DNA from 3 places in the Massilia phyllosphaerae genome. Region 1 is predicted to be linked to each of the others. Evidence: predicted binding sites of a transcription regulator. Region 1 holds the regulator's gene; each other region holds the start of a gene.
What was found. Region 1 encodes sigma-54, which starts transcription at its own class of promoters, with help from an activator protein. Its sites were predicted from a motif close to TGGCANGNAANCTGCTTT; they were not measured.
Positions count from the first base shown of each region.

Region 1 (6,053 bases):
GCGTCCGCAGTCGATCCAGCCTGCCACGTCAGCATCCTGCACGATCAGGTTCGTCAGGCAGGCGTCGCCGTGCGTGACCACCAGGTCCTCGCGCGCCGGGGCCTGCGCCTGCAGGCGCGCGAACAGGTCGGCCGGCGCCAGGTCGCGATGCGCCTCGTCGAGGTCGTCCGCGTCGACCAGACCGGCCTGCAGGCGCGCGCCAGCAAGGCCGATGCGCTGCGCGGCGCGGTGGGCGAACGGGCAGCCGGCGGGGTCCAGCGCATGCAGGCGGCGCAGCGCCTCAGCCATCAGGCGCACTTTGATCGCGGGGTCAAACGCGGCGTCTTCCAGGTTGCGTCCGGGCAGTTCGCCCAGCAGCATCCAGTACTGCCCTGCCTCTTCCGCCCACTCGCGTACCGGCGCGCAGGGGATGCCGGCGGCGGCCAGCCAGCGCAGGCGTTCGGCTTCGCCCGGCAGTTCGGCCAGCAGCCCGGCCGGTTCGGTCTTGAGGTACAGCGACGGCTGGCCGGGCGCATCGAGCCGGAACACCGACGCTGCCGAACAGCCCGCGAGCGCTTCGGTCCAGCGGTAGCCCTGCAGGCGTGCGCGCCAGCCGGCCGGCGGCTGAAGTAAGGTGGAGTCCACGGCGCTAGTCGAGATGGCGCAGCGGATGGGCATGCGCCGGCCACACCGGCGCGAAGAAGTCCGCCACCATCCCGGGCGTGACCTGCGCCAGCGCCGGCGGATTCCACCGTGGCGCATTGTCCTTGTCGATGACGAGGGCGCGCACGCCTTCCAGGATCTCGCCATGCTCGAAGGTGCGGCGCACCAGCGCGCGTTCCAGGCGCAGGCAATCGGCCACGCCGAGCGAAGCGCCGCGCACCAGCAGTTCGGCAGTCACGCACATCATCAGCGGCGAGCGCTGGCGCATCGCGCCCAGCGCCTTGTGCGCGAACGGGTCGGTTTCCCGTTCGAGTGCAGCCATGGTGTCCGCCACCGAGGCGGCGCCGAAGCAGCGGTCGATCAGGTCGCGCTGCGCCTGCAGTTCGCTGCTGCCGGCCTGGCCGGCGAACGGTGCGGCAAAGGCGCGGATCGCAGCGGGCACATCGGCGCCGGGCGTCGACGCCAGCAGCGCATCCAGGGCCGGCAGCTGCGCCGACGGGACGAACACGTCGGCCAGACCCACGTAGAGCGCGTCGGCGGCGCCGATGGTGGCGCCGGTCAGGCCGAGGTACCAGCCCAGCCGCCCCGGCGCGTGCGACAGGAAATGGCTGCCGCCGACATCGGGGAACATGCCGATGTTTACTTCGGGCATCGCCATTTTCGTGCGCTCGGTCACGATGCGCAGCGCGCACTCCGGGCCGCCCTGGGAAATGCCCATGCCGCCGCCCATCACCACGCCGTCCATCAGCGCAATATACGGTTTCGGATAGAAATGAATCAGGTGATTCAGCGCGTATTCTTCGGTGAAGAAATCCTCGAGCAGCGCGCTGCCGCCCTGCGGCGGAAGCTGCCCGACCTGGTGAAAGAAGCGGATGTCGCCGCCGGCGCACAGGGCTTTTTCGCTGCTGCTGCGGATGAGCACCGCCGCCACGGCAGGTTCGTCGCGCCAGGCCAGCAGCGCGTCGGTCAATGCCCGCACCATGTCGAGCGACAGCGAATTCAGGGCTTTCGGCCGGTTCAGGGTAATGATGCCGGTGCCATTGGCGATCCGGGTCTCCACGGTGTCACTCATGTTATTTTTTATGGATTTTAAAATAACATTGTAACGTGCAGAGCGCGCCAAGAAGCAAAAAGGGCGCCCCATGCGCCCTTAGTCTACGGTGCTTCAGCCGGCAGTCTATGCCGTGGCCGGAGCCTCGTCTCCTCCTTCTTCAGTCAGGCGCTTGAGCGCGGTGTGACTGTGATTTTGCAGCATCTGTTTGTATTTGACGACCTGGCGGTCGAGGCGGTCCATCAACATGTCGATCGCGGCATACAGGTCATGCGCGGCGCTCGTGATATGGAGGATCTTGCCGGCAACACGCAGGTTGATCTCGGCCTTCTGGCGTTTGTCTTTCTGGGTAAGATTGTCGATGCAGAGGATGACGTGGGAGTCGATCACTTGATCGAAATGGCGGGTAATGCGTTCCAGCTTGTTCTGCACGTATTCACGGATGGCCGGGGTGACATCGAGATGATGACCACTGATGGTGAGATTCATACACACTCCTCCTGAAAATGCGCGGCTGTCCGAACGCTGATAAAAAGTGCGCGCAGCGGACAGCTGCTGTTACAGAGATTTGCGGAGGCTGACGGGCGGGATTTTTAACGCTTCGCGATACTTTGCGACCGTACGGCGCGCAATGACCATTCCCTGTTCCCCCAGCATTTCCGCGATCTTGCTATCGGATAATGGATTCTTGGGGTCTTCGGCTCCTGTGAGTTGCACGATGAGCGCACGAATCGCCGTCGAGGAGGCTTCGCCCCCTGCTTCGGTCGCCACGTGGCTCCCAAAAAAGTACTTCAGCTCGAACATGCCGTGCGGTGTCAGCATGTATTTCTGCGTTGTTACGCGAGAGATTGTGCTCTCGTGTAGACCTAGTGTATCAGCTATCTCGCGTAAAACAAGGGGCCGCATGGCAACCGCGCCGTGCGAGAAGAAGTTGCGCTGGCGGTCGACGATGGCCTGGGCCACGCGCAGGATGGTGTCGAAACGCTGGCGCATGTTCTTGATGAGCCACTTCGCTTCCTGCAGTTGCGCGCCCAGCTGGGTCTCCGATTTGCCCTGCTTGAGCGCCTGCGCGTACAGGGTGTTGACGCGCAGGCGCGGCATCACTTCGGGGTTCAGCTGCACGCTCCAGCCGTCCTTGGCGCGGCGCACGATCACGTCCGGCACCACATAGTCCGACACGTCGGAAGCGAAGGCCGCGCCCGGGTGCGGATTGCACTGGCGGATGACGGCCTGGGCTTCGCGCAAGTCTTCGTCGTCGCAGTCGAGCGCTTTTTTCAGCTTGTTGAATTCGCGCTGCGCGAACCAGGTGAGATACTTTTCGACGATGGTCAGCGCCATGCGCCGCGTGACCAGCGGCACGCCCGGCATGCGGCGGATCTGCAGCGCCAGGCACTCGGCCGCGCTGCGCGCCCCCACGCCCGGCGGGTCCATGCTCTGCACCATCGCCAGCGCGGTGCGCAGCTCGTCGAATTCGATTTCCAGCTCTTCCGGCAGGCGCGCGTAGATGTCGTCCAGCGCTTCTTCGAGGTAGCCGTTGTCGTCGAGCGCGTCGACCACCAGCTCGACCAGCGCACAGTCGCGCGCCGCGCTGCAGGTCATGCGCACCTGTTCCATCAAGTGTTCGCGCAGGGTGACCGGGCTGGCTTCCAGCTGCGGGCGGCCATCTTCGTCGTCGCCGCCGCTGCCGCGGCCGGGCTCGCCCCAGTCGCCGCCATCGCCGTCGCCGCCGCCCCCGTCTTCTGCGCCGCCTTCCGGCGCGTCGCCTTCGCTGCCGCTGCCGCTGCCGCTGCCGTTGCCCTCTTCCCCATTCGCGGTCTGGCCTGGCGCCGGAGCCTCGCCCGGCGTGGCGGCATTGTGGTTGATGGCGCCGTCGGCCAGCAGGCGTACCGAACGGTCGAGCGGATCGTCGAGCCGCTCGAGCAGCGGGTTATCGCTCAGGACCTGCTCGATCTCCTGGTGCAGTTCGAGGGTGGACAGCTGCAGCAGCCGGATCGACTGCTGCAGCTGCGGGGTCAGTGCAAGGTGCTGTGATGTCTTGAGTTGCAGCGTCTGTTTCATGACTACATCCGGAAATGTTCACCCAGGTAGACGCGGCGGACCGATTCATTGGCGATGATATCGTCGGGGCGTCCGGATGCGAGCACCGCGCCCTGGTTGATGATGTAAGCGCGGTCGCAGATACCGAGCGTCTCGCGCACGTTGTGGTCCGTGATCAGGACGCCGATGCCGCGCTCCTTCAGGAAGCGCACGATGCGCTGGATCTCGATCACCGCGATCGGATCGACGCCGGCGAACGGTTCGTCGAGCAGCACGAAGCGCGGGTTGGTCGCCAGCGCGCGCGCGATCTCGACGCGGCGCCGCTCGCCGCCCGACAGCGACAGCGCCGGGTTCTCGCGCAGCTTCTCGATCTGCAGTTCGGCCAGCAGTTCGTTCAGGCGCTCGGTGATGCGCGCCTTGGACAAGGCCTTGCCGTTCTCGCGCTGCAGTTCCAGCACGGCGCGGATGTTTTCCTCGACCGTCAGCTTGCGGAACACCGAGGCTTCCTGCGGCAGGTAGGACAGGCCGAGCAAGGCGCGGCGGTGGATCGGCAGGCCGGTGACGTCGTTGCCGTTGATGTCGATGCTGCCGGCGTCCGAGGGCACCAGGCCGACGATCATGTAGAACGAGGTGGTCTTGCCGGCGCCGTTCGGCCCCAGCAGGCCGACCACTTCGCCGCAGGCGACCTGCAGCGAGACGTCGCGGACCACCAGGCGCTTGCCGTAGCTTTTCTGGAGGCCCTTGGCGGTAAGGGTGCTGCTGCCGGCCTGGATGGCGGTGGCTTCTGCGCGTAATTCCATTATTGCTTTCCTGAAGACGAAGACGACTCTGCCGCATTGCCCGCGGCCGGCGCCGGGGTGGTGGCCGGTGCGGCCGCGGCGCCGCGGCGCGGTGCCAGGATCAGCGTGTTGCGGCCCTGTCCCGGCGTGCTCTGGCCACCGGCGTTGCCGCCGACGTTCGCCTGTTCGGTGCGGTTGTCGTAGGAGATGAAGGCGCCGTTCACCTCGCTCGACAGGCGGCCGTTCTCGAGCTGGCGGACGGTGGCGTCAGAAAACAGCTTCACGAGTTCGGTGCGCTCGTCGTATTCGATGCGCTGGGCCTGGCCCTCGACCCACAGGTTGGGGCCGCCGTCGCGCTTCTGGCGGAAGCTGGCGACCTTGCCCGGCGCCGCCGTCAGGGTCAGGACCATGTAGCCTTCGGGCGATTCCTTGAGCACCGCCTTGTCCGACTTGACCGTCAGGGTGCCGCGCGTGAGCACCACCCGGCCGGTCAGGGTGCGGATCTGGGTGACTTCGTCGATGTGGGCCTGGTCGAACTCGATGGCGGCCTGCTTTTGCGCATCCGCGCGCTCGGCCGCGGCGTTCAGGGCCGCCAGCGACAGCGCGACGACGGCGATTGTTTTTTTCATTGGATGCAGATCCTTGTAGATATCAGCGTGCCGCGGCCGGCGCCGGCGCGGCCGCGGCGGTGGCCGCGGTCTTGCGCAGCGGCTGGTAGATCATGGTGCCGCGGCCCTTGCCCGGCACGCTGGCGCCGGTGGGGTCGTTGTACCCGACCAGCAGTTCCTTGCGGCTGTCGTAGGCGATGTATTCGCTGTCCATTTCCTGGGTCACCGTCGGGCCTTCGCTCTGTTTGATGACGGCCTTCGAGAACAGTTTTACCAGTTCGGCGCGGTCGTCGTATTCGATGCGCTCGGCGCGTCCTTCGAACCACTGGTCGGGACCGCGGTCGCTCTTCTGGCGGAAGCTCACGAACTTGCCCGGCGCCGCGGTCAGGGTCAGGTAACTGTAGCCGTCGGGCGTTTCGGTGGCCACCGCCTTGTCGGCCATGACCGTGAGCGTGCCGCGGGTCAGCACCACGCCGCCGGTGAAGGTGCGGGTCTGGGTGGCCTCGTCGATGTGGGCATCGGCGAACTTGATGGAAGTCGGCTTGAGCGAATCCGCCCGTTCCGCCGATGCCTGCAGGCTGGCCAGGGCCAGGGGCAGGAACAGTGCTGCGGTGGCAAAGATCTTGTTCATTGGATGCTGTTCCTCATTGCGTGCATATCAGCGTGCGCTGCGTGGCGGGAAGACGATCTTCCCGCGCCCGCCCAGCTCCACCTGTTGCGTGGCGTTGTTGGCGACCATGCCGACGCCGTGCGCGGTCGCCGTGCCCACCTTCATTTCGATCGCCCGGTCGGTCTTCGCGATGTCCTCGTCGGGCAGGAAGGTCAGCGCCTCGGTGCGCACCCGCAGCGGCCGGGCGTTGGCGGCGCCGGGCCGCTGGATGTCGACGTCGCCGCTCAGGTCGACCTGGTTCTGGTTCTGGCTGACCAGCGCGTGCT
Region 1 covers NZ_JAXSQX010000008.1:236,384-242,436, forward strand. Annotated here, with positions in the region: gene U1H99_RS26175 (APH(3') family aminoglycoside O-phosphotransferase) at 1-624, opposite strand, end outside; gene U1H99_RS26180 (enoyl-CoA hydratase/isomerase family protein) at 629-1,714, opposite strand; gene hpf (ribosome hibernation-promoting factor, HPF/YfiA family) at 1,820-2,182, opposite strand; gene U1H99_RS26190 (RNA polymerase factor sigma-54) at 2,252-3,751, opposite strand; gene lptB (LPS export ABC transporter ATP-binding protein) at 3,754-4,530, opposite strand; gene lptA (lipopolysaccharide transport periplasmic protein LptA) at 4,530-5,138, opposite strand; gene lptA (lipopolysaccharide transport periplasmic protein LptA) at 5,161-5,748, opposite strand; gene lptC (LPS export ABC transporter periplasmic protein LptC) at 5,776-6,053, opposite strand, start outside.

Region 2 (6,053 bases), on a different contig from region 1:
CATCAATGATCTGTCCGGTGAGGAGGTACTGGAGCGTGTCCGCGAACTCAATTTCGCGACTACCTTTGGATTTGTCTGGGAGACTGAAGGCGTAAAGTACAACCCGCTGAAGCCTTTCTTGTCGCTGGAGCTGCATTCCGGGATCAGCCTGGAACCCGCCGCAAGGCCAGCTGATTCGAGCCTGCATGAAGACGCTGTCCTGGCCCTGTGGGACATGATCTCCTCCAGTATCCGCATGCGTCCGACCAGCCTGCCATTACCCGCCGGTCATTCGCCGCTGCCTGAGCCGAAGTTGGGCGCAATCGCCAACCCAGGCAACGCCTTCCCCTGACCCGGCATGCGCTGCCTGATCCTCGGCTTCGTCGCTGGCGTCCTGGTGCTGCAGAACGCCGCCACGCTGCCGCCGTCCGGACTACAACTGTGCTGCGCCGCCGCCGCCCTGATGCTGCTGCTTGCGGCACGGCGTGCGACCCGGACTTCAAGCGGCATCGCAGCCTGCGCCGGCGCCGGCATCCTGCTCGGCTACGCCTGGGCCGCGCTGCTGGCCCAACTGGCACTGGCGCCGGCCCTGTCCACGGTCGACGAAGGCCGCGACCTGCAGGTCGTCGGCATCGTCGACAGTCTGCCGGCGCGCTTCGAGCAGGGCATCCGCTTCAACCTGAAGGTCGAGCGCACGCTGACGCCGCAGGCTGCCGTACCGCCGCGCGTCGCCCTGTCCTGGTATGCGGACAGGGGCCAGGCCGCCGGCGCGCTCGCCGAGGTGCAGCCCGGGCAGCGCTGGCAGCTCACGGTGCGCCTGCAGCGCCCGCACGGCAACGCCAACCCGGGCGGCTTCGACTACGAAGTCTGGCTGCTGGAGCAGGGCGTGCGCGCCACCGGCTACGTGCGTGCGGCAGGTAGCGACAACCGCCGCCTCGACGAGGTGGTGCCCGGCATCGGCACCGCGGTCGAGCGCAGCCGCGCCTTCCTGCGCGAGCGCATCCTGCATGCGCTGGCGGGCAGGGAATATGCCGGCGTGATCGTGGCGTTGGTGATCGGCGACCAGCGCGGCATCGAGCAGTCCGACTGGCAGGTGTTCAACCGCACCGGCATCGGCCACCTGATCTCGATCTCCGGCCTGCACATCACCATGATCGCCGGGCTGGCGGCGCTGGGCGCATCGACGCTGTGGCGGCGTTCGTTCTTTACCGGTGCCCAGTTGCCCTTGCTGCTGCCGGCGCAAAAGGTGGCGGCGCTGGCCGGCGCCGTGGCCGCCCTGCTGTACGTGCTGCTGGCCGGTTTCGGCGTGCCGGCCCAGCGTACGCTGTATATGCTGACGGTGGTGGCGCTGGCCCTGTGGAGCGGGCGCCTGAGCGCGGTCACGCACGTGCTGTGCGCGGCGCTCGGGGTGGTGGTGGTGCTCGACCCGTGGGCGGTGCTGTGGCCCGGCTTCTGGCTGTCGTTCGGCGCGGTGGCGATGATCCTGTTCGCCGGCCATGGCCGGCTCGGACCGCAACCATACGGCATGCGCGGCACGCTGCTGCTGGCCGGACGCACCCAGTGGGCGGTCACGCTCGGGCTGGTGCCGCTGACGATGCTGCTGTTCGGCCAGGTCTCGCTGGTCAGCCCGCTGGCGAATGCGGTGGCGATCCCGCTGGTGAGTTTCGTCGTCACGCCGCTGGCGCTGGCCGGCAGCCTGCTGCCCGAGCCGCTGTGCGGCTGGCTGCTGGTGCCGGCGCATGCGGCGGTGGCGGCGCTGGCCTGGCTGCTCGGCCACCTGGCCGCGCTGCCGGCCGCGGTGTGGCGGGCGCCGGCGCCGCAGGGCTGGGCGCAGTCGTGGATATTCCTGCTGGCGCTGGGTGGCACCTTGTGGATGTTAATGCCGCGCGGCTGGCCGCAGCGCTGGGCCGGCGCCGTGGCCTGGCTACCGCTGCTGCTGCAGGCGCCCGACCATCCTCCGGACGGTGGCTTGCGCGTGACCGCGTTCGATGTCGGGCAGGGGATGGCGCTGCTGGTCGAGACCGCCGGCCACCGCCTGCTGTACGACACCGGTCCCGGCTATGCGCCGGGCGCCGATGCCGGTAGCCGCGTGCTGTTACCCTACCTGCGCATGCGCGGTATCGGCGCGTTCGACGGCATGGTGATCAGCCACGGCGACGTCGACCACACCGGCGGCGCGGCGGCGCTGCTGGCCGAGCTGAAGGTCGGCTGGCTGGCGTCTTCGCTCGCTGCCGGGCATCCGCTCGCACGGGCTGCGCCGCGCTACCTGCAGTGCGCGGCCGGCCAGCACTGGGAATGGGACGGCGTCCGTTTCGAGATGCTGCATCCGGCGCCGGCCAGCTACGCCGACACCGGCCTGAAGGCGAACGCGCGCAGCTGCGTGCTGCGCATCAGCCGTGGCAAGGGCAGCGGGCGGCGCAGCGTGCTGCTGGCCGGCGACATCGAAGCCGCCCAGGAAGCGGCGCTGGTGGCCGGCGCGCCCGGCCGGCTGCAGGCCGACGTCCTGCTGGCCCCGCACCACGGCAGCGGCACCTCGTCGACGCCGGCGTTCCTGCGCGCGGTGCAGCCCAGCGTCGGGATCTTCCAGGTGGGGTGGCACAACCGCTATCGCCATCCCAAGAAAGAGGTCTATGAACGCTACGGTGCGCTCGGGATCGAGCGCCTGCGGACCGACCTCGCGGGTGCGCTGACGATCGAGGCCGGCGACGCCGTCGCCATCGACAGCTACCGCGCCGTCCATGCCCGTTACTGGTACGGGCACTGATGTTCACAATATGTCAATGTCGGAATACTTTACAGAGACACCGGGCTGAGGCTGGACTGTTGCCGTAAGTCCTTGAAATTGCTGGAAAGAACGCAAATGGCATAAGTTGTGCTTGTGAAAGATGCTTACTGTCAAAAAGTGACTTATGAAAAAGCTAATCACCTGCGCGCTCGCCGCATTGTCCATCCATGCCAGCAGCCAGGCCAACGTCGTCTATGAGTGGCAAGGTAACAACAATGCCGCGCCTTTCAACATCACCTTGCGCATGGAATTCACCGACGCCGCCTTCGAGGCCGGTGCCGTGCACGTGAGGGCGCGCCCGTACCAGTTCCTGCCGAACACCGGCCTGGTCGCCTTCCATTACAGCTTCCCCGGACCGGCGCAGCCGGTTTCCTACTTGCCGACCGAGCGGCCGTTCGGCGAAGGCGAATTGCTCGACATGGATATCGTGTTCGAGGACGACCTGACGCTGTCCGGGACGTTCAAGGCGATCGGTATCGAGAGCCATGTTTTCATGGACAGCGTCGGCAGCTTGTTCACCGTCACCAACGCCAACAGCGATGCCGGCATGGGGTGGGCCGGCTGCGCGCCGTGGACGGCGTGCTCGGGCGCGACCGGGGTGTTCCGCCAGGTACCCGAGCCCGGCAGCATGGCGCTGGTGGGGCTTGGCCTGCTGGGCCTGGCGCGCCGGTTCCGGGCCCGGCGCGGGAAACCACCGGCGCTCTGATCCGCTCAGGCCGGCGGCGCCTCCGCCAACGGCAGCGTGATCGTCACCCGCAGGCCGCCGCCGATGCGGTTGGCCGCGGTGATGCGTCCGCCGTGGCTGTCGACCACGCGCCTCGCGATCGCCAGGCCCAGGCCGTGGCCGTCGACGTTGTTCATGGTCGGATTCGAGCGGAAGAAGGGTTCGAAGATCTCGCCCAGGTGTTCGGGCGCGATGCCGGGACCGCGGTCGAGCACGTCGATGTCGGCCTCGCCGTTCCCGCCGCGCAGCTCGACCTCGACCTCGCTGCCGGCGCCGCCGTGCTTGACGGCGTTGCGCACGATGTTTTCCACCGCGCTCCACAGCAGGTCCGGGGCACCGCGCACCGTCACCGGTGCCGGCGCATGGACCTGGATGCGGGCGCCGGCCTCGAAGCGGGCGTCGTCGGCGATCTGGTCGATCATCTCGACCAGGTCGACCGGCTCGCAGGCCGGCAGCGTGGTCGATGCTTCCAGCCGCGACAGCGTCAGCAGCTCGCCGACCAGGCGGTCCATGCGCACGCTCTCGCGCTCGATGCGTTCGAGCGAGGGCTGGATCTTGTCCGGCTGCTGGTGCGCCAGGCCGATCGCCGCCTGCAGGCGCGCCAGCGGTGAACGCAATTCGTGCGAGACGTCGTGCAGCAGGCGGCGCTGGCCCTCCATCAGGGTGCGCAGGCGCGCGCTCATGCGGTCGAAGTCCTGGCCCAGTTCGGCCAGCTCGTCGCCGCCGACGCGCGAGCGGGCGCTGGCGAATTTCGGCGCCAAGTCGCCGGCGGCGGCCGATTCGAAGGCGTTGCGCAGCGCCCGGATCGGACGCGAGAAGTACCAGGCCAGCAGGGCGGCGAACAGCAGGCTGGCCAGCGTTGCGGCAGCCACGCCGAACCAGCGTCCGACGTGCGGCGGGAAACCGAAACCGCCCATCCCGCCCGGCATGGGGCCGGGACCGAAACCCGGCCCCATATGCGCACCGTGGCCGCCGCGCCTGGCGCCGTCCATGCGGCCATCCATGCCGCCGCCCATCGGGCCGATCGGCGCCGCGGTGCCGATGGCGCCGCCGCCGGCTTCGATGCGCGCCGCATCCTGCAGGATCGCGTCCGGGGCGCTGCGCGGGATGCGCGAGGCGAAGGCGATGTACTTGCGTCCGTCGGGGCCGGTGAGCTGGGCCACCGCGCGCGCTGGGTTGTCGTCGCCGAGGTTGCGCGTGACTTCCTCGCGCAGCTTGGCAGGCACCGGGCGGCCCAGCAGTTCGCGGCCTTGCGCGTCCAGCACGTACAGGCGCATGCGGCGGCTGTTGCCGGCCAGGTCGCGCAGGCCGTCGACGCCCGCATGGCGCAGGGTGGCGCGCGCCGCGTCCAGCATCATCATGCCCGGCGGGCCGACGTCGAGGGTGGTCTCGACGTTGCGGTTACGGGTCTGGTCGCGCAGCCAGACCGTGGCGAGCGTGCCGATGGTGGCCGCGACCTGGGCCAGCAGGATGCACAGGAAGAATTTCCAGAACAGCCGGCCCATCGCTACTCGCGGATCAGCTGGTAGCCGAGACGGTAGACGGTCTGCAGGCAGGAGCGGCCGTCGGACAGGGTGCCCAGCTTGTGGCGCAGGCTGCTCAGGTGGACGTCGATGTTGCGGTCGAAGCGCGCCAGCGGCCGCCCCAGGCCCTGCTCGGACAGGTCGTTCTTGCTGACCGGGCGCCCGGCATTGCGCGCCAGGACTTCGAGCAGGTTGAATTCGGTGCTGGTGAGTTCCAGCACGCTGCCGTCCCAGGTGGCGCGGCGCTGCTCGGGCAGCATGGTGAGCTTGCCGACCGTGAGCGTGATGCCGGGGCCGTCATTGGGCGAGCCCTGGGTGCGGCGCAGGATGGCGCGCACGCGCGCCGTCAGTTCGCGCGGCGTGCAGGGCTTGGCCACGTAGTCGTCGGCCCCTAGCTCGAGGCCGAGGATGCGGTCTGCGTCGTCGCCGCGGCCGGTCAGCATCAGCACCGGCATGCGGCTGGCGGCGCGGATGCGGCGCAGGGTGTCGATGCCGTTCATGCGCGGCATCATCACATCGAGGATGGCAATCGCGTACTGGCCGGACAGGGCTTCACGGGCACCGGTTTCGCCATCATGCGCACATGCCACGCGGAAACCTTCCTGCTCCAGGTATTCCGTGAACATCCCGACCAGTTCGGTATCGTCGTCAATTAACAGCACTTGGTTCATGCTCGCATCTTAGCAAACCCGAGGCCCGCGGCGGCGCTGCCGGGCTTGTCTTTACCCCAATTTACACAGGGCTAACACTAATTAACAAGGCGCACGATGAGAATGGCATTCCTGAATCAACAAGGATGTGGAACATGACATTTTCTCGCCGTTTTACCCGTCATTCAGCGGCAGCGCTGCTGGCCGCCTGCATTGCCGCCACCGGCGCCGAACCCGCTCTTGCGGCCGGCCAGGCCGATGCGCCAGCGGGTGCCGCACCGGGTGCCGCACCGGGTGCCGATGGCGCCGCCAGCCAGGGGCAGCGTGGCGGCCGCGCACCCGGCGCGGGCGCGGAACGCGGTTTCGCCGATCAAAGTTCCGGTGATCAAAGT
Region 2 covers NZ_JAXSQX010000002.1:264,649-270,701, forward strand. Annotated here, with positions in the region: gene U1H99_RS09370 (T6SS immunity protein Tli4 family protein) at 1-331, shown strand, start outside; gene U1H99_RS09375 (DNA internalization-related competence protein ComEC/Rec2) at 338-2,743, shown strand; gene U1H99_RS09380 (PEP-CTERM sorting domain-containing protein) at 2,889-3,470, shown strand; gene U1H99_RS09385 (sensor histidine kinase) at 3,476-4,993, opposite strand; gene U1H99_RS09390 (response regulator) at 4,996-5,682, opposite strand; gene U1H99_RS09395 (Spy/CpxP family protein refolding chaperone) at 5,817-6,053, shown strand, end outside.
Region 2: U1H99_RS09380 (PEP-CTERM sorting domain-containing protein) is a predicted target of sigma-54. The motif match lies at 2,841-2,858, and genes of this name have one in related genera.

Region 3 (6,053 bases), on a different contig from region 1:
GTGGTAAGTGCGATCGACAGAGTGGACCATGGCATGAGCGATACCCCGCTTGTGGTGCACGTTCTCTATCGTTTTGACTGCGGCGGATTGCAGACGGTGTTGGCCGAATGTATCAAGCATATGCCGCCCGAACGCTATCGGCATGCGGTGGTCTGCTTGACGGACTATACGGACTACGCCGACAGCATCCGCGCCGCCGGCGTAACCCTGCATGCGCTGCATAAACCGCCGGGGCAGGGCTTGGGCACGCATGTTAGGCTGTGGAAGCTGCTGCGCCGTATGCGTCCGGCGGTTGTCCATACCTATAATATCGGCACCATTGAATACAACCTCACAGCGCTGCTTTCCGGTGTTCCGGTGCGTATCCACGCCGAACATGGCCGGGACAGTGTCGAAATCGACGGCCAGCATCGGAAATACAACCTGTTGCGACGTCTGCTCAGTCCCCTCATCGATGCCTTTGTTCCTGTCTCCGAAGATCTTGTCGATTGGTTGCGTCTAGTTGTCAAGATCCCGCCGCGCAAGGTCTGCATGATCCCCAATGGCGTCGATACCGGGCGCTATACGCCGGCTCGGGGTGTGCATGCGGCACAACCGCAGCGCATCTGCATCGGCACCGTGGGCCGCGCCGACCGTATCAAGAACCACGCCGTCCTGCTGGACGCCTTCCAGCTGCTGCTCCAACGTTTCCCGGCACCGTCGTCCGACCTGCACCTGGCGATCGTCGGCGACGGCCCCTTGCTGCAGGCACTGCAGGATAGGGTTGCCATCGAAGGCTGGGGCGACCGGGTCTGGCTGCCAGGCGTACGGACCGACGTCGCCGATATCCTGCGGACCTTCTCCATCTTCGTCCTGCCCTCCGTGTCAGAGGCAATGCCCGTTACCATTCTGGAAGCAATGGCGACGGCGCTGCCGGTTGTTGCCAGCCGCGTCGGCGGCATTCCCCGACTCGTACAGGAAGGCAAGACGGGCGTCCTGGTTCAGCCGGATGATGCGCGAGCGCTGGCGGAGGCGTTGAGCTTGTACATAAGCGATACCGTACGACGCAGTGCACACGGGAGCGCCGGGCGAGCCCATGTGGAAGACAGCTACAGTATTGATGCGATGGCGTCCGCTTACGCTGCGCTCTACGACGAATGCAGCCGCAACAAGGCGCCGGCGGGCGGGCTCGGTGTCGGCGCATCGGTCGCTCATCGCACTTCATCTAGTCCTTCCGAACCTCTTTGAACTTATCTGACTTCAACGACGATGACCATGTATAGCCCGGATAACCTCCTGGACCTGAAACTGCAATTCGATACCCAGGGCTTCGTGCACTTGCCAGGTTTGCTGAGCCCCGCATTGACTGAGCGTGTACGTAGCGCATTCTTTGCCGCGCGTGACCGCCATGCCGCAGAAACTGCGCAAAGCGTGCAGCGCGGCGCCCCTTTCGTCGACCTTCCTGCAATCCTCGATGCGGATCCTGTTTTCGTCGATCTGGTCGACTTGCCCGATCTTTTTCCGCTGCTACGCATGACGGTGGGTGAGGACCTGGCCCTGAACGAAACGATCGCCCGCCTGTTCTACCCGGGGCCTACCTTTACCAGTCCGTTCCATTCCGACGTCGCAAACGTGCTCGGGGTAAATCATGCTCATACGCCGAATTTCCTGGTGAAGCTGCATATTTTTTTCGAAGACCTGAGCCCGGAGCAGGGATGCCTGGCTTTCATTCCGGGGAGCCAGCATTTCCCGCCCGCGCATGTCAATCCCCACCGGGCCACGCTTGCCAGTTCGTCCGCTGTCGCACGTGTCGTACCTCGGGCAGGCGATGCCGTGCTGTTCAACACGCATGTCTTGCACATGGCCGAGGACAACCGTACCAACCGGGTCCGCACGTCGCTCATCTACACCTACGGCCATTTCTGGATGAGGTCGAAGCCGAGCGCTGTGCCGAGCGACCTCGCACGTTTCGCCAGCACGCCGCAGCGTCAGCAACTGTTCGGTGTGGATTTGCCCGGTGTCAGTCACTTCGCGCGCCGCCTCGATCGCCTGGCCCCGCCAACGCCGCTGCAACGACTGCAGAGCACAGGAGAGCGTATAGCCCACAGATTGCTGCCTTTGACAAAGCTGCCCCCGCGTGCCTGAGACAGACGTGCAGTTGTCTCCCAGGCACCCAGTCACATCTCTCAGTCTTTCGCCGGATCCCGATAACGGAAAGGATCCGTCGCCGTAGGCTGCTTCGGCAACACATTCCGCGGCATCGGCGTCTCGCTCTCCGCCGCCTGCAGCAGCACGGTCGCCATGATCACCGAGGCCTGGCGCAGGTCTTCGGTACGCAGGTGGTCATAGGTATCCAGGTTCGAGTGATGCACCTGGCTGCCGTAATCCAGCGGATCCTGGATGAACTGGAATGCCGGCAAGCCCATCCCTGCCATCATTTCGTGGTCGGTCCCGCCGGTCTTTTTCGCCACCACTTTATCGGCCCCCAGACTGGCAAACGGCGCCAGCCAGTTGCGCAGCACCGGCATCGCGGCGAAATTGCCTTCGGCGTAGATGCCGCGGATCTTGCCCGAGCCGTTGTCGAGGTTGAAGTAGGCCGTCATCTCGTTGAAGCCGGCCAGCGGCGTGATCGGATAGGTCTCCCACATGAATTCCGGCACCTTGGCCTGGGCCGCGTTGGTGGGGCGGGGGCGGGTCGCGATGTGCTGCTTGATGTAGGCGAGCGAACCGAGCAGGCCTTGCTCTTCGCCGGTCCACAGGGCGAAGCGGATGGTGCGCTTGGGTTTCACGCCCAGCTGCGACAGGATGCGCGCCGCTTCCATCACCACCACCGAGCCGGCGCCGTTGTCGGCGGCGCCGTCGCCGGCCACCCAGCTGTCGAGGTGGGCGCCGGCCATCACGTAGCCGGCCTGCGGATCGCTGCCCGGGATCTCGGCTAGCACGTTGTAGGCCTTGGTGTCGCGGTCGTCGAAGTGGACGTTGTTGTTCAGCTCGAGCTTGACCTCGCCGACTTTTGCCAGGCGCGCCAGCCGGCGGTAGTCTTCGGCGGCCATTTCGACGGCCGGCAGCGCGACGGTGTCGCCCTTGCCGTGGAAATAGCCTTCGCCTTGCACCAGGCCGCCGTTACGGTAAGACATTTTCACCAATGCCTGGGCGCCTTCCGCCGCCATGAAGCGGTCGATCTCGCGCGCCAGCTCGAAGTATTTCTTGTACAGGTCGAACGACTGCTCCGGATCGAAGTGCGGCTGGTCGTAGGTCGACAGCTTGCCGAGTTCGGCCTCGTCGTAGCGCCTGAAGGGGGCGCTGGTGCCGTCCTTGGCGTCGTCCGGGTAGCTGATCAGGACGATCTTGCCGCGCACCTTGCCTTTCCATGCGGCCAGGTCGCGCACGTGGCGGATCGGGGCGACGACGATCGGGGCGCTCAGCGTGCCGCGGGTCGGCGGCGTCCAGGCGACCGGGATCGCGGTGAGGGCCAGGGGGCGCGGCGTCACCATGCGGGCGCTTGCCGATTCGATCCACCAGCCGCGGCCGAACTCGTAGCCTTCGAGGTGGACGTTCTGCAGGCCCCAGCCGCTGAAGGTCTGCTGGGTCCATTTCTCGGCCTTGCGCATCGCGGGCGAGTTGGTCATGCGGCCGCCGATCTGGTCGCTCAGGTAGGCGGCGAGGGGGGCAACCTGGCCGCGGTTGTAGCCTTCGTCGGCGATGCGGTTGATCGTGTTGGCGTCGACCGGCTCGGCTTGAGCGCCGCCGCAGGTGACGAGAACGGCAGCCAGCAGGCCGGCCTTGCGGATATCGAACATGGGTTCCGTTAATTTCATATTGTTCAGGAAAGTCTGTTGAATTTATTGAACTATGTCAACGACTATGCAATGTTCATAGTCCACTACACGTGTTGCGTCTTTCGAAACGGTGTTTCATGTTGAAACATTATGAAACACGCGCGAAATCCCTGTGCTTGCCTGAATGCTGCCAAGTCTTTGAAAATCCGCTCTACTCCCATCGAATCGTGACTGGCACGCGCCTTGCATATTGCTCGTCCATACTCCCAGATCGCCAACCCGAAAGGATCACGTAATGAGCCAACATTCCGCAGGCGCCGCATTCCGCCGCGCCGTCCAGGAAGAACATCCGCTGCAGGTAGTCGGGGCGATCAACGCCAACCACGCCCTGCTGGCCAAGCGCGCCGGCTACCGCGCCATCTACCTGTCGGGCGGTGGCGTCGCTGCCGGTTCGCTGGGCTTGCCGGACCTCGGTATCTCGGGCCTGGAAGACGTGCTGATCGACGTGCGCCGCATCAGCGACGTGTGCGACCTGCCGCTGCTGGTCGACGTCGATACCGGTTTCGGCGCGTCCGCCTTCAACGTGGCGCGCACCGTGCGCTCGCTGATCAAGGCAGGCGCCGGCGCCTGCCACATCGAAGACCAGGTCGGCGCCAAGCGCTGCGGCCACCGTCCGAACAAGGAAATCGTCAGCCAGGGCGAGATGGTCGACCGCATCAAGGCCGCCGCCGATGCGCGCACCGACGAGAACTTCGTGATCATGGCGCGTACCGATGCGCTGGCCGTCGAAGGCATCGATAAGGCGGTCGAACGCGCGGTCGCCTGCGTCGAAGCCGGCGCCGATATGATCTTCCCGGAAGCGATCACCAGCCTCGCGATGTACAAGCAGTTCAAGCAGGCGGTCAAGGTGCCGATCCTGGCCAACATCACGGAGTTCGGCAGCACGCCGCTGTTCACGGTCGAGGAACTGAAGGGCGCCGACGTCGATATCGTGCTGTATCCGCTGTCGGCCTTCCGCGCCATGAACAAGGCGGCCGAGAACGTCTATACGGCGATCCGCCGCGACGGCACCCAGCAGAACGTGCTCGACACCATGCAGACGCGCGCTGAACTCTACGACCGCATCGACTATCACAGCTTCGAGCAGAAACTCGATGCACTGTTTGCACAGAACAAAGCCAAATAAATACGGAGATACGACATGACTGAACAAGCCAAGACCGACGCGCCAACTTTCAAGCCGAAGAAATCGGTTGCCCTGTCCGGCGTCGCCGCCGGCAATACGGCGCTGTGCTCGGTGGGCCGTTCCGGCAACGATTTGCATTACCGCGGCTACGACATCCTGGACGTGGCCGATGCCTGCGAATTCGAGGAAATCGCCTACCTGCTGGTGCACGGCAAGCTGCCCAGCGAGGCCGAGCTGCGCGGCTACAAGGCCAAGCTGAAGTCGCTGCGCGGCCTGCCGCAGGCGGTCAAGTCGGCGCTGGAAGCGCTGCCGGCCGGCGCCCATCCGATGGACGTGATGCGCACCGGCGTCTCGACCCTGGGCTGCGTGCTGCCCGAAAAGGATGACCACAGCATCGCCGGGGCGCGCGACATCGCCGACCGCTTGATGGCCTCGTTCGGCTCGATGCTGCTGTACTGGTACCACTTCAGCCACGCCGGCCGCCGCATCGAGGTCGAGCTAGATGACGATTCGATCGGTGGCCACTTCCTGCACCTGCTGCACGGCTTCAAGCCGCCGGCCGACTGGGTCAGGGCGATGCACACCTCGCTGATCCTGTACGCCGAGCACGAGTTCAACGCCTCGACCTTCACCGCGCGCGTGATCGCCGGCACGGGCTCCGACATCCACTCGGCCATCACCGGCGCCATCGGCGCGCTGCGCGGCCCGAAGCACGGCGGCGCCAACGAAGCCGCGTTCGATATCCAGAAGCGCTACGAGAATGCCGACGAAGCCGAGGCCGACATCCGCAACCGCGTCGCCAACAAGGAAGTCGTGATCGGCTTCGGCCACCCGGTGTACACGATTTCCGATCCGCGCAACAAGGTGATCAAGGAAGTGGCGCGCAACTTGTCGCAGGGCGGCGGTTCGATGAAGATGTTCGATATCGCGGAACGCCTGGAATCGGTGATGTGGGAAGTCAAGAAGATGTTCCCGAACCTGGACTGGTTCTCGGCCGTGTCGTACCACATGATGGGCGTGCCGACGGCGATGTTCACGCCGCTGTTCGTGATTGCGCGGACCTCGGGCTGGTCGGCGCACGTCATCGAGCAGCGCATCGATAACAAGAT
Region 3 covers NZ_JAXSQX010000006.1:372,884-378,936, forward strand. Annotated here, with positions in the region: gene U1H99_RS22915 (glycosyltransferase family 4 protein) at 1-7, shown strand, start outside; gene U1H99_RS22920 (TIGR03088 family PEP-CTERM/XrtA system glycosyltransferase) at 34-1,227, shown strand; gene U1H99_RS22925 (phytanoyl-CoA dioxygenase family protein) at 1,255-2,124, shown strand; gene U1H99_RS22930 (M20/M25/M40 family metallo-hydrolase) at 2,166-3,779, opposite strand; gene prpB (methylisocitrate lyase) at 4,054-4,944, shown strand; gene prpC (bifunctional 2-methylcitrate synthase/citrate synthase) at 4,960-6,053, shown strand, end outside.
Region 3: prpB (methylisocitrate lyase) is a predicted target of sigma-54. The motif match lies at 3,991-4,008, and genes of this name have one in related genera.